Regions from separate parts of the Neorhizobium tunisiense genome, predicted to be linked through region 1. Evidence: riboswitches for the same ligand, from Rfam matches in the RefSeq annotation. Region 1 holds a riboswitch; the other holds the start of a gene.
What was found. A riboswitch is a leader RNA that binds a small molecule or an ion and turns the genes downstream of it on or off. The one in region 1 is predicted to bind S-adenosylmethionine.
Positions count from the first base shown of each region.

Region 2: linked by a shared signal. The riboswitch ahead of metA (homoserine O-acetyltransferase MetA) and the one ahead of ABCW43_RS08700 (O-succinylhomoserine sulfhydrylase) in region 1 are both predicted to bind S-adenosylmethionine.

Region 1 covers NZ_JBDIUU010000001.1:1,659,110-1,663,516, forward strand. The annotation lists gene ABCW43_RS08685 (pyridoxal phosphate-dependent decarboxylase family protein) at 1-845, opposite strand, end outside; tRNA gene ABCW43_RS08690 (tRNA-Gly) at 1,017-1,090, opposite strand; gene ABCW43_RS08695 (2'-deoxycytidine 5'-triphosphate deaminase) at 1,144-2,238, opposite strand; SAM riboswitch at 2,313-2,391, shown strand; gene ABCW43_RS08700 (O-succinylhomoserine sulfhydrylase) at 2,436-3,620, shown strand; gene apaG (Co2+/Mg2+ efflux facilitator ApaG/CorD) at 3,793-4,185, shown strand; gene ABCW43_RS08710 (tannase/feruloyl esterase family alpha/beta hydrolase) at 4,298-4,407, shown strand, end outside.
Region 2 covers NZ_JBDIUU010000003.1:189,687-194,093, reverse strand. The annotation lists gene ABCW43_RS15020 (aldose epimerase family protein) at 1-34, opposite strand, end outside; gene ABCW43_RS15015 (vWA domain-containing protein) at 131-1,312, opposite strand; gene metA (homoserine O-acetyltransferase MetA) at 1,324-2,244, opposite strand; SAM riboswitch at 2,305-2,382, opposite strand; gene ABCW43_RS15005 (AAA family ATPase) at 2,436-3,275, opposite strand; gene ABCW43_RS15000 (thiamine diphosphokinase) at 3,370-4,029, shown strand; gene ABCW43_RS14995 (ABC-F family ATP-binding cassette domain-containing protein) at 4,032-4,407, shown strand, end outside.

The DNA.
Region 1 (4,407 bases):
GCCAACTCCACTCCAGGACAAAGATGCCGGGTCGAAGGAGAAGCTTTGGCCCATAGGCCAAATGCACCATCCACATGTATCCAGGCATCCCTGCTCCTGGCGATCGGGATGAGCTCAGCGAAAGGATCGAAAGCTCCCGTGTTGATCTGTCCGGCCTGAAGGATGGCGATCATTGGACCAGCCGCTTTGTCGACCGCTTCCTCGAAATGCCGGGCAACAATACGCCCCTGCCGGTCTGTGACTATCCTGACGACGCGGTCATGCCCAAGTCCAAGGAACTGCAAGGCTGAGAAAACCGTCGTGTGGGCATCGTCACCCATGATGACGGTGATCGGCGGTGCGCCGAATAGCCCGTCCGCATCGACGTTCCAGCCGGCCCGGCGAAGCACCTCGCCTCTTGCCGCGGCCAGACAGCTGAAGTTGGCTACAGTCGCCCCTGTCACAAAGCCCACGGAAGATTGCGCAGGCAGGCCGAGAACGTCCAGGAGCCATGTGGCTGCCACCTTCTCGAAAGACGCGGCGGCAGGGGACGCGGTGTGATTACCTGCATTCTGCCCCCAGGCGCTGGTGAGGAAGTCTGCCGCCACGCCCATCGGATGCGAGCCGCCGATTACCCAGCCGAAGAAACTCGGCCCCGTCGTTCGGTGCAGCCCCGGCTCTGCCTTTTCCACGAGATGCAGGAGGACCTCCTCCATTGCGAGAGTTTCCTCCTGGAGATCTTCGGCGAGCGTCGCCAGGCATTCCTTGTACTGCAATTGCGGGCGGTGGAGCCGAGGCTCGGCCTGGCGGAAGCCGGCGGCCAGGCGTGCCGCCTCTGCGAAAAGCGTGTCTATGCCCTCAGCCATGGACGGTGCCTCCCTATCATCGCGACTGCGATGGCGGCTCGTGGTGCATGCTGGTTCTAGTTATCGGAACTCTGTGCGGCAGCTTACCATAATATGGGCAGTTCCCTAACCCCACGCTCCATCATCAAATGATGGAGGCGATGACTGTCGCGTTCAGGCAGACGGGATAGCTGGAGCGGGTGAAGGGAATCGAACCCTCGTATTCAGCTTGGGAAGCTGCTGCTCTACCATTGAGCTACACCCGCGTCGGCTCGCAGATTTCCAACAGACGGCTTCGCCTGTCAAGCCGCAGGTGGCGTCAGGCGCGAAAATGCTTCGACAGCTTCAGTCCCTGGGCCTGGTAGTTGGAACCGAGACCTGCGCCGTACATGCCTTCGGGTCTTTCCAGCATGTGTTCGTAGACGAGGCGGCCGACGATCTGGCCGTCTTCGAGGATGAAGGGTACTTCGTGGCTGCGCACTTCGAGCACCGCGCGGCTGCCGCGCCCGCCCGCGGCCTCGTGGCCGAAGCCCGGATCGAAGAAGCCGGCATAATGGACGCGGAATTCGCCGACCAGCGGATCGAAGGGCGTCATCTCGGCCGCATAGAGCGGCGGCACGTGCACCGCCTCGCGCGATACGAGGATGTAGAACTCGTCGGGATCAAGGATCAGTTCGTTGCGGCCGCGGCTGTAAAGCGGTTCCCAGAAATCGAAGATGTCGTGCTGGGCCTTTTTGTCCACATCGACTACGGCCGTGTGGTGCTTGCCGCGATAGCCGATCAGGCCGGCGCTGTCGCCGGAAAGATCGATGGACAAAGCGATGCCGCCGCCGGAGACATTCGGCTTGGCGGATGCAACGAGGGTTTCGCCGTTGTGGAGCTGCAGGAGGTCCGGCTCGCCAAGCAGCGCGTTGCCGACGCGAAAACGGATCTGCGACAGGCGCGAACCGCGGCGCACCACGATCGGGAAAGTACGCGGCGAGATTTCAAGATAGAGAGGCCCGGAGTACCCGGCGGGGATCTTGTCGAATTCCTGGGCATAATCGGTGATGACGCGGGTAAAAATGTCGAGCCGGCCGGTGGAGCTCTTCGGATTGGCGGAAGCGGACATATTGGCCGGCAGGTCGAGCCGTTCCATCAGCGGCACGATGTAGACGCAGCCGGTTTCGAGCACGGCGGCTTCCGAGAGGTCGATCACGTGCAGTTTGAGGCGATCGAGCTTGTCGGAGACGAGGCTCGTCGGGCCCGGCATGAAGCTCGCGCGGACGCGAAAAGCCTTGGCGCCCAGGCGCAGGTCGAGGCTTGCAGGCTGGATCTGGTCCAGATCGAGCTCGCGCTCGGAGATCAGCCGTCCACTGTCGAAAAGCGCCGCGATTGCGCGGTCCGCCAAAATTCCTGTTTCGCGAGCCATCATGTCTCTCTTAAAGTTTTCGAGGCGACAAAACCAAATGCGAGCCATTGACGCAAGCGGGGCGTGGCGCTATGCCACTCTTATCCCGTGGTGATTTGGCCGGTCGGCTTGCAGCCACGTTAAATAAGTGGCTAAAAAGACCGGGTGCGAAACCGGTCTGCTTATGCGACCGGTTTTTTTGTTCTGAATGGGGAACACGCATGACTAACAAATGGCGCCCGGCAACCCAGCTCGTACACGGCGGCACGTTGCGTTCGCAATATGGCGAAACCTCGGAAGCGATCTTCCTCACCCAGGGTTTTGTCTATGACACCTCGGAAGCGGCCGAAGCCCGTTTCAAGGGCGAGACCGACGGTTTCATCTACGCCCGCTACGGCAGCCCGACCAATGACATGTTCGAAAAGCGCATGTGCATGCTGGAAGGCGCCGAAGACGCCCGCGCCACCGCCTCGGGCATGGCTGCCGTCACCGCCGCGATCCTCTGCCAGCTGAAGGCCGGCGACCACATCGTCGCGGCCCGCGCCCTGTTCGGCTCCTGCCGCTGGGTAGTCGAGACGCTCGCTCCGAAATACGGCATCGAATGCACGCTGGTCGATGGCCGCTTCCTGGAAAACTGGGAAAAGGCGATCACCCCGAAGACCAAGGTGTTCTTCCTGGAAAGCCCGACCAACCCGACGCTCGAAGTGGTCGATATCGCCGGCGTCGCCAGGCTCGCCAACCAGGTCGGCGCCAAGGTCGTCGTCGACAACGTGTTTGCGACCCCGCTCTTCCAGAAGCCGCTGGAACTCGGTGCGCATATCGTCGTCTATTCGGCGACTAAGCATATCGACGGCCAGGGCCGTTGCCTTGGTGGTGTCGTGCTGTCCGACAAGGAATGGATCGACGAGAACCTGCACGACTATTTCCGCCATACCGGCCCGGCGATGTCGCCGTTCAACGCCTGGACGCTGCTGAAAGGCATCGAGACCCTGCCACTGCGCGTCAAGCAGCAGACGGAAAGCGCCTCGAAGATCGCCGACTTCCTCGCCGACCAGAAACAGGTCGCGAAGGTCATCTATCCGGGCCGCAAGGACCATCCGCAGGCCGATATCGTCGCCCGGCAGATGAAGGCGGGTTCGACGCTGGTCTGCTTTGAGCTGAAGGGCGGCAAGGACGCGGCCTTCAGGCTTCAGAACGCGCTCGAAATCGTGCGGATCTCCAACAATCTCGGCGACGCCAAGAGCCTGATCACTCATCCGGCGACGACGACGCACAAGAACCTGACCGACGAGGCCCGTGCCGAACTCGGCATCTCGCCCGGCACCGTGCGCCTGTCGGCCGGTATCGAGGACACCGACGACCTGATCGAGGATTTTGCTCAGGCGCTTTCCAAGGCGGGCATGTAAGCGTTCGCTTTTCGAGATAGTGGCCGGGGTGGTGTATGGCATCGGAAATTCACCATCCCGGTTATCCTTAACTTCAACAAATCCTCACACTCGGTTGTTCAAACCGCGAGAATTCTTGACGTTGCGGTCCCTCTGTACAATATCGAAGCAGTGAGAATTGTTGAGGTGTCGCATGTATCGCGCCCGGACAAGAGATATCGATGTCGCCGTCGAACCCTACTATCTGGAGGAGCAATCCAATCCGGAAGAGAGCCGCTATGTCTGGGGATATCGCATCGTCATCGAGAATCATTCGACGCTTACCGTGCAGCTCGTGCATCGCTACTGGCATATTACCGACCAGAACGGCATTGTCGACGAGGTGGACGGGCCGGGGGTCGTGGGCGAGCAGCCGCGGCTGAAGCCGGGCGACAGTTATGAATATTCCTCGGGCTGTCCGCTCGACACACCATCGGGGCTGATGTTCGGCCACTACGACATGCAGACAGATGAAGGCGAGACCTTCGAGGTGACGATCCCGGCCTTTTCGCTGGATTCGCCCGGCCTGATGCGCGTTCTCAACTAGACCGCGCCACCGACGACGACCTTCAGCTTATGGGTTGCGTCGGTTTTTCTATTTGTTGCCCCCTCCCTCCTGCGGCATCCTGTCGTCGTCAAACGGTCTTTGGGAGGAGAACTTGACAACAAGACCCATTCTGCTGGTGGCCTGCGCCTTGCTGGCGCTTGCGACCTTCGCTCCGGCACACGCACAAAACAAAAGCAGTTTCATCGACCAGAAGGACAGGTC
Region 2 (4,407 bases), on a different contig from region 1:
TGGTGCCGAAAACTTCGAAATTCTGATCCGCCATGGGACTGTTCCTCCGCCAATATGCTTTGCGGCAAACTGCGCGATTTGACGGCAGGCCGCAACGCCGGAGACCGATAAAGTTCCGGGAAAAGCAAAGTCAGCGAGTGAGCATCCGAGTTGCCTGTTCCAGCCCGCCGAGCGTCAGCGGAAACATCCGTTCGGTCATCAGCCGCCGCATCACCCCGATCGAGGTCGTATGGCTCCAATGATCGTCCGGCACCGGATTGAGCCAGACGCAGCGATGGAAGTGATCGGTGACGCGCCTGATCCAGGCCTCGCCCGGTTCCTGGTTCCAGTGCTCCACCGAACCGCCCGTATGGGTGATCTCATAGGGGCTCATCGAGGCATCGCCGACGAAGATCACCTTATAGTCGGCGCCGTAGCTGCGGATCAGGTCGAGCGTCGGCATCCTGTCCGAGCGGCGGCGGTTCTCCTTCCACACGCCTTCATAGAGGCAATTGTGGAAGTAGAAATGTTCCATATGCCTGAACTCGGCCCGCGCCGCCGAAAACAATTCTTCGACGACACGGATATGATCGTCCATCGAGCCGCCGACATCGAAGAGCATCAGGAGCTTGACCGCATTGCGCCGTTCCGGCCGGGTCTGCACGTCGAGATAACCGTGTTCGGCAGTGGATCGGATCGTGCCGGTAAGATCGAACTCCTCGGCCGCCCCTTCCCGCACCCAGCGGCGCAGACGCTTCAGCGCCAGCTTGATGTTGCGGGTACCGAGCTCGACCTTATCGTCGAAATCGGCGAATTCGCGTCTATCCCAGACCTTCACCGCCCGGCGATGGCGGGACTGGTCCTGGCCGATCCGCACCCCTTCCGGATTGTAACCATAAGCCCCGAAGGGCGACGTGCCGCCGGTTCCGATCCATTTCGAGCCGCCCTGATGCCGACCCTTCTGTTCCTCCAGCCGCTTTCGCAGCGTCTCCATCAGTTTTTCGAAACCACCGAGCGACTCGACGAGTTTTTTCTCCTCGTCGGTCAGATGCTTCTCGACGAGCTTGCGCAGCCATTCCTCCGGGATGTTGGCGATATCCAGGCCCGGCTCGCCGGAGACCATCTCCAGTCCGCGGAAATAGGAGGAAAAGACCCGGTCGAACCTGTCGATATGCCGCTCGTCCTTCACCAGCGCGGTGCGGGCGAGGAAATAGAAGGCTTCGACATCGAAATCCGCGATCCCCTCTTCCATGCCTCCAAGAAGGTCCAGGAATTCCCGCAGCGTCACCGGGATTTTGGCTTCTTTCAGGTGAAGGAAGAAAGGGATGAACATCGCGTCGAAACCTATTCGGTGCCGATCTTCTCCAGATCATAAGGGGTCGTCTGGTAGATCTCGTTGATCCAGTTGCCGAACAGAAGATGGGCATGGCTGCGCCACCGGTTCAAGGGCGTCAGCGTATCGTCGTTATGCGGGAAGTAGTTGTGCGGCATCTTGATCGGTACGCCGGCATTAACGTCGCGGAAATATTCGTCCGCCAGCGAGGTGGAGTCGTATTCCACATGGTTGAACATGTAGAGCCGCTTGCCGGCCTTCTCGTGCACCAGGCAGATGCCCATTTCCTCGGATTCCATCAGGATTTCGAGGTTTGGGTTCTTCTCGATGTCGGCGCGGCGGACTTCCGTCCAGCGCGACACCGGCACCTGAAAATCGTCCGAAAAGCCGTTGAGATAGATCGAGGACGGCACGAGATTGCGGTGGCGATAGACGCCGAACGCCTTTTCCTTGAGCTCGTATTTCGGCACGCCATGGAAATGATAGATGGCCGCCATCGCGCCCCAGCAGACATTCATGGTCGAATGCACGTTGGTCGCGGTCCAGTCGAGGATTTGCCTCATCTCGTCCCAATAGGTGACGTCCTCGAAGGCAAGCGTCTCGATCGGGGCGCCGGTGATGATGAAGCCGTCGAACTTGCGGTGCTTCACCTCTTCCCAGGTCTCGTAGAAGGAAAGGAGATGGTCTTCCGACGTGTTCTTCGCCCTGTGGCCGCCGATGCGGATCAGCGAGAACTCGACCTGCAGCGGTGAGGCGCCGACCAGGCGGGCCATCTGCAGCTCGGTCTTGATCTTGTTTGGCATGAGGTTCAAGAGCCCGATCTGCAACGGACGAATGTCCTGCCGCACCGCCATGGTTTCGGTCATCACCCGCACGCCTTCGGAAACGAGCGTGCTGAATGCGGGCAGCGTATCGGGAATCTTGATCGGCATGTCTCAAACCCAACAAAAATAAAAACCGGCAACGATAAAAATCGCAACCGGTCCGTGGGAAGACATCTTCTCGCGGCCCTTTAGCGACTTTTTTAACGTGGCTGCAAGCCGGCCGGCCAAATCACCACGAATTCTGAAAAGCTCAAATACGCCTTGCCATGCCCGGCGTCAATGGGAGCATAATTTACCGCTTACCGCTCCCGCCGCGCCATGAAGGCCATCCGCTCGAACAGATGCACGTCCTGCTCGTTCTTGAGGAGAGCGCCATGCAGCTTCGGCAGCGCGTTCTTGACGTCACCGCGCAGGTCCGAAGGGTCGACGTCGTCGGAGACCAGAAGCCGGATCCAGTCGAGCGCTTCGGAGGTCGAGGGCTTCTTCTTCAGTCCCGGCATCTCGCGGATTTCGTAGAATTGGGTGAGCGCATTGCGCACCAGCGTCTGCTTGATGCCGGGATAATGAACCTCGACGATGCGGGCGAGCGTATCGACATCCGGGAAGCGGATATAGTGGAAGAAACAGCGGCGCAGGAAGGCGTCCGGCAGTTCCTTCTCGTTATTGGAGGTGATGATGACGATCGGCCAGACCTTGGCGCGCACCATTTCGCCGGTCTCGTAGACATGGAATTCCATGCGGTCGAGTTCCTGCAGCAGGTCGTTCGGGAATTCGATATCGGCCTTGTCGATCTCGTCGATCAGCAGGACGAGCTTCCTGTCGGAGGCAAAGGCCTGCCACAGCTTGCCGCGACGGATGTAGTTCGCGACATCGTGGACGCGCTCGTCGCCGAGCTGGCTGTCGCGCAGCCGCGAGACGGCGTCGTATTCGTAAAGCCCCTGCTGCGCCTTCGTGGTGGACTTGATGTTCCACTCGATCAGGTCGAGGCCGAGGGCGGCGGCCACCTGCCGCGCCAGTTCGGTCTTGCCGGTGCCGGGCTCGCCTTTCACCAGCAACGGACGTTCGAGCCGGATCGCAGCGTTGACCGCCACCATCAGATCCTTGTCGGCAATATAGTCCGCTGTACCCTGAAACTGCATCTCGTGATCCTGATCGGTGAACGCGCCGCAAACTAAAAGCTCACCCGTGGCGGTGCAACAGCTTTCCCTTTGTGCCGGCTTTGCGCTATGGGCAATGCGCATGAGCCATTCGACCTTCACCATTCTGCTCGGCGGCAATCTGACCGTCACCGACCGCCTGCGGGACGCGGTTGCCGGCAGCCGCTTCATCGCGGCCGACAGCGGCATGCGGCATGCGTTGGCGCTGGGCGTCACGCCGGAACTCTGGGTCGGCGATTTCGATTCCTCTGATGCCGCGCTGATCGCGCAGTTCCCGGGCGTCGAACGGCAGGCCTTTCCGCCGGCCAAGAACGAGACGGACGGCGAGATCGCCACGGCTGAGGCAATCCGGCGCGGAGCCACGCGACTGATCTTCGCCGGCGCCATGGGCGGCGAGCGCAGCGACCATGCGCTCCAGCACTTTTTTCATGCCATGAGCCTGGCGGAAGGCGGCCTTGACGTCATGCTCGCCGCCGGCGACGAGGAGGCAACCCCTCTCCTCCCCGGCAATGGCAAGACGCTCGACCTGCCCAGGGGTTCGCTCTTTTCCGTCGTCGGTTTTTCAGCCCTCGAAGGGCTCGATATCATCGGCGCACGATATCCGCTCGACAACTTCTCGCTTCCCTTCGGCTCCTCGCGCACCGTCTCCAACGTTGCGGAAGGCCCTGTGGAATTCCATCTAAAGAGCGGCAGGGCCATGATCCTTGCCCGCCCCTACGACTTTACAGGAGCCTGACTTTGGCGCCCCCAATTCTGAAACTTGACGATATTTTCCTGAGCTTCGGCGGCGCGCCGCTGCTTGCCGGCGCCGGCATGCAGGTGGAGCCGGGCGACCGGATCTGCCTCGTCGGCCGCAACGGTTCCGGCAAATCGACGCTGATGAAGATCGCGGCCGGCATGGTCGAGCCCCAGTCGGGCGAGGTGTTCCGCCATCCCTCCTCGACCATCCGCTATCTCGAACAGGCGCCGGATTTCGCCGATTATTCGACAGTGCAGGCCTATGCCGAAGCGGGCCTCGGCCCGGGCGATGATCCCTATCGCGTCACCTATCTGCTCGAACATCTGGGCCTCACCGGCCAGGAACACCCGAACACGCTCTCCGGCGGCGAATCCC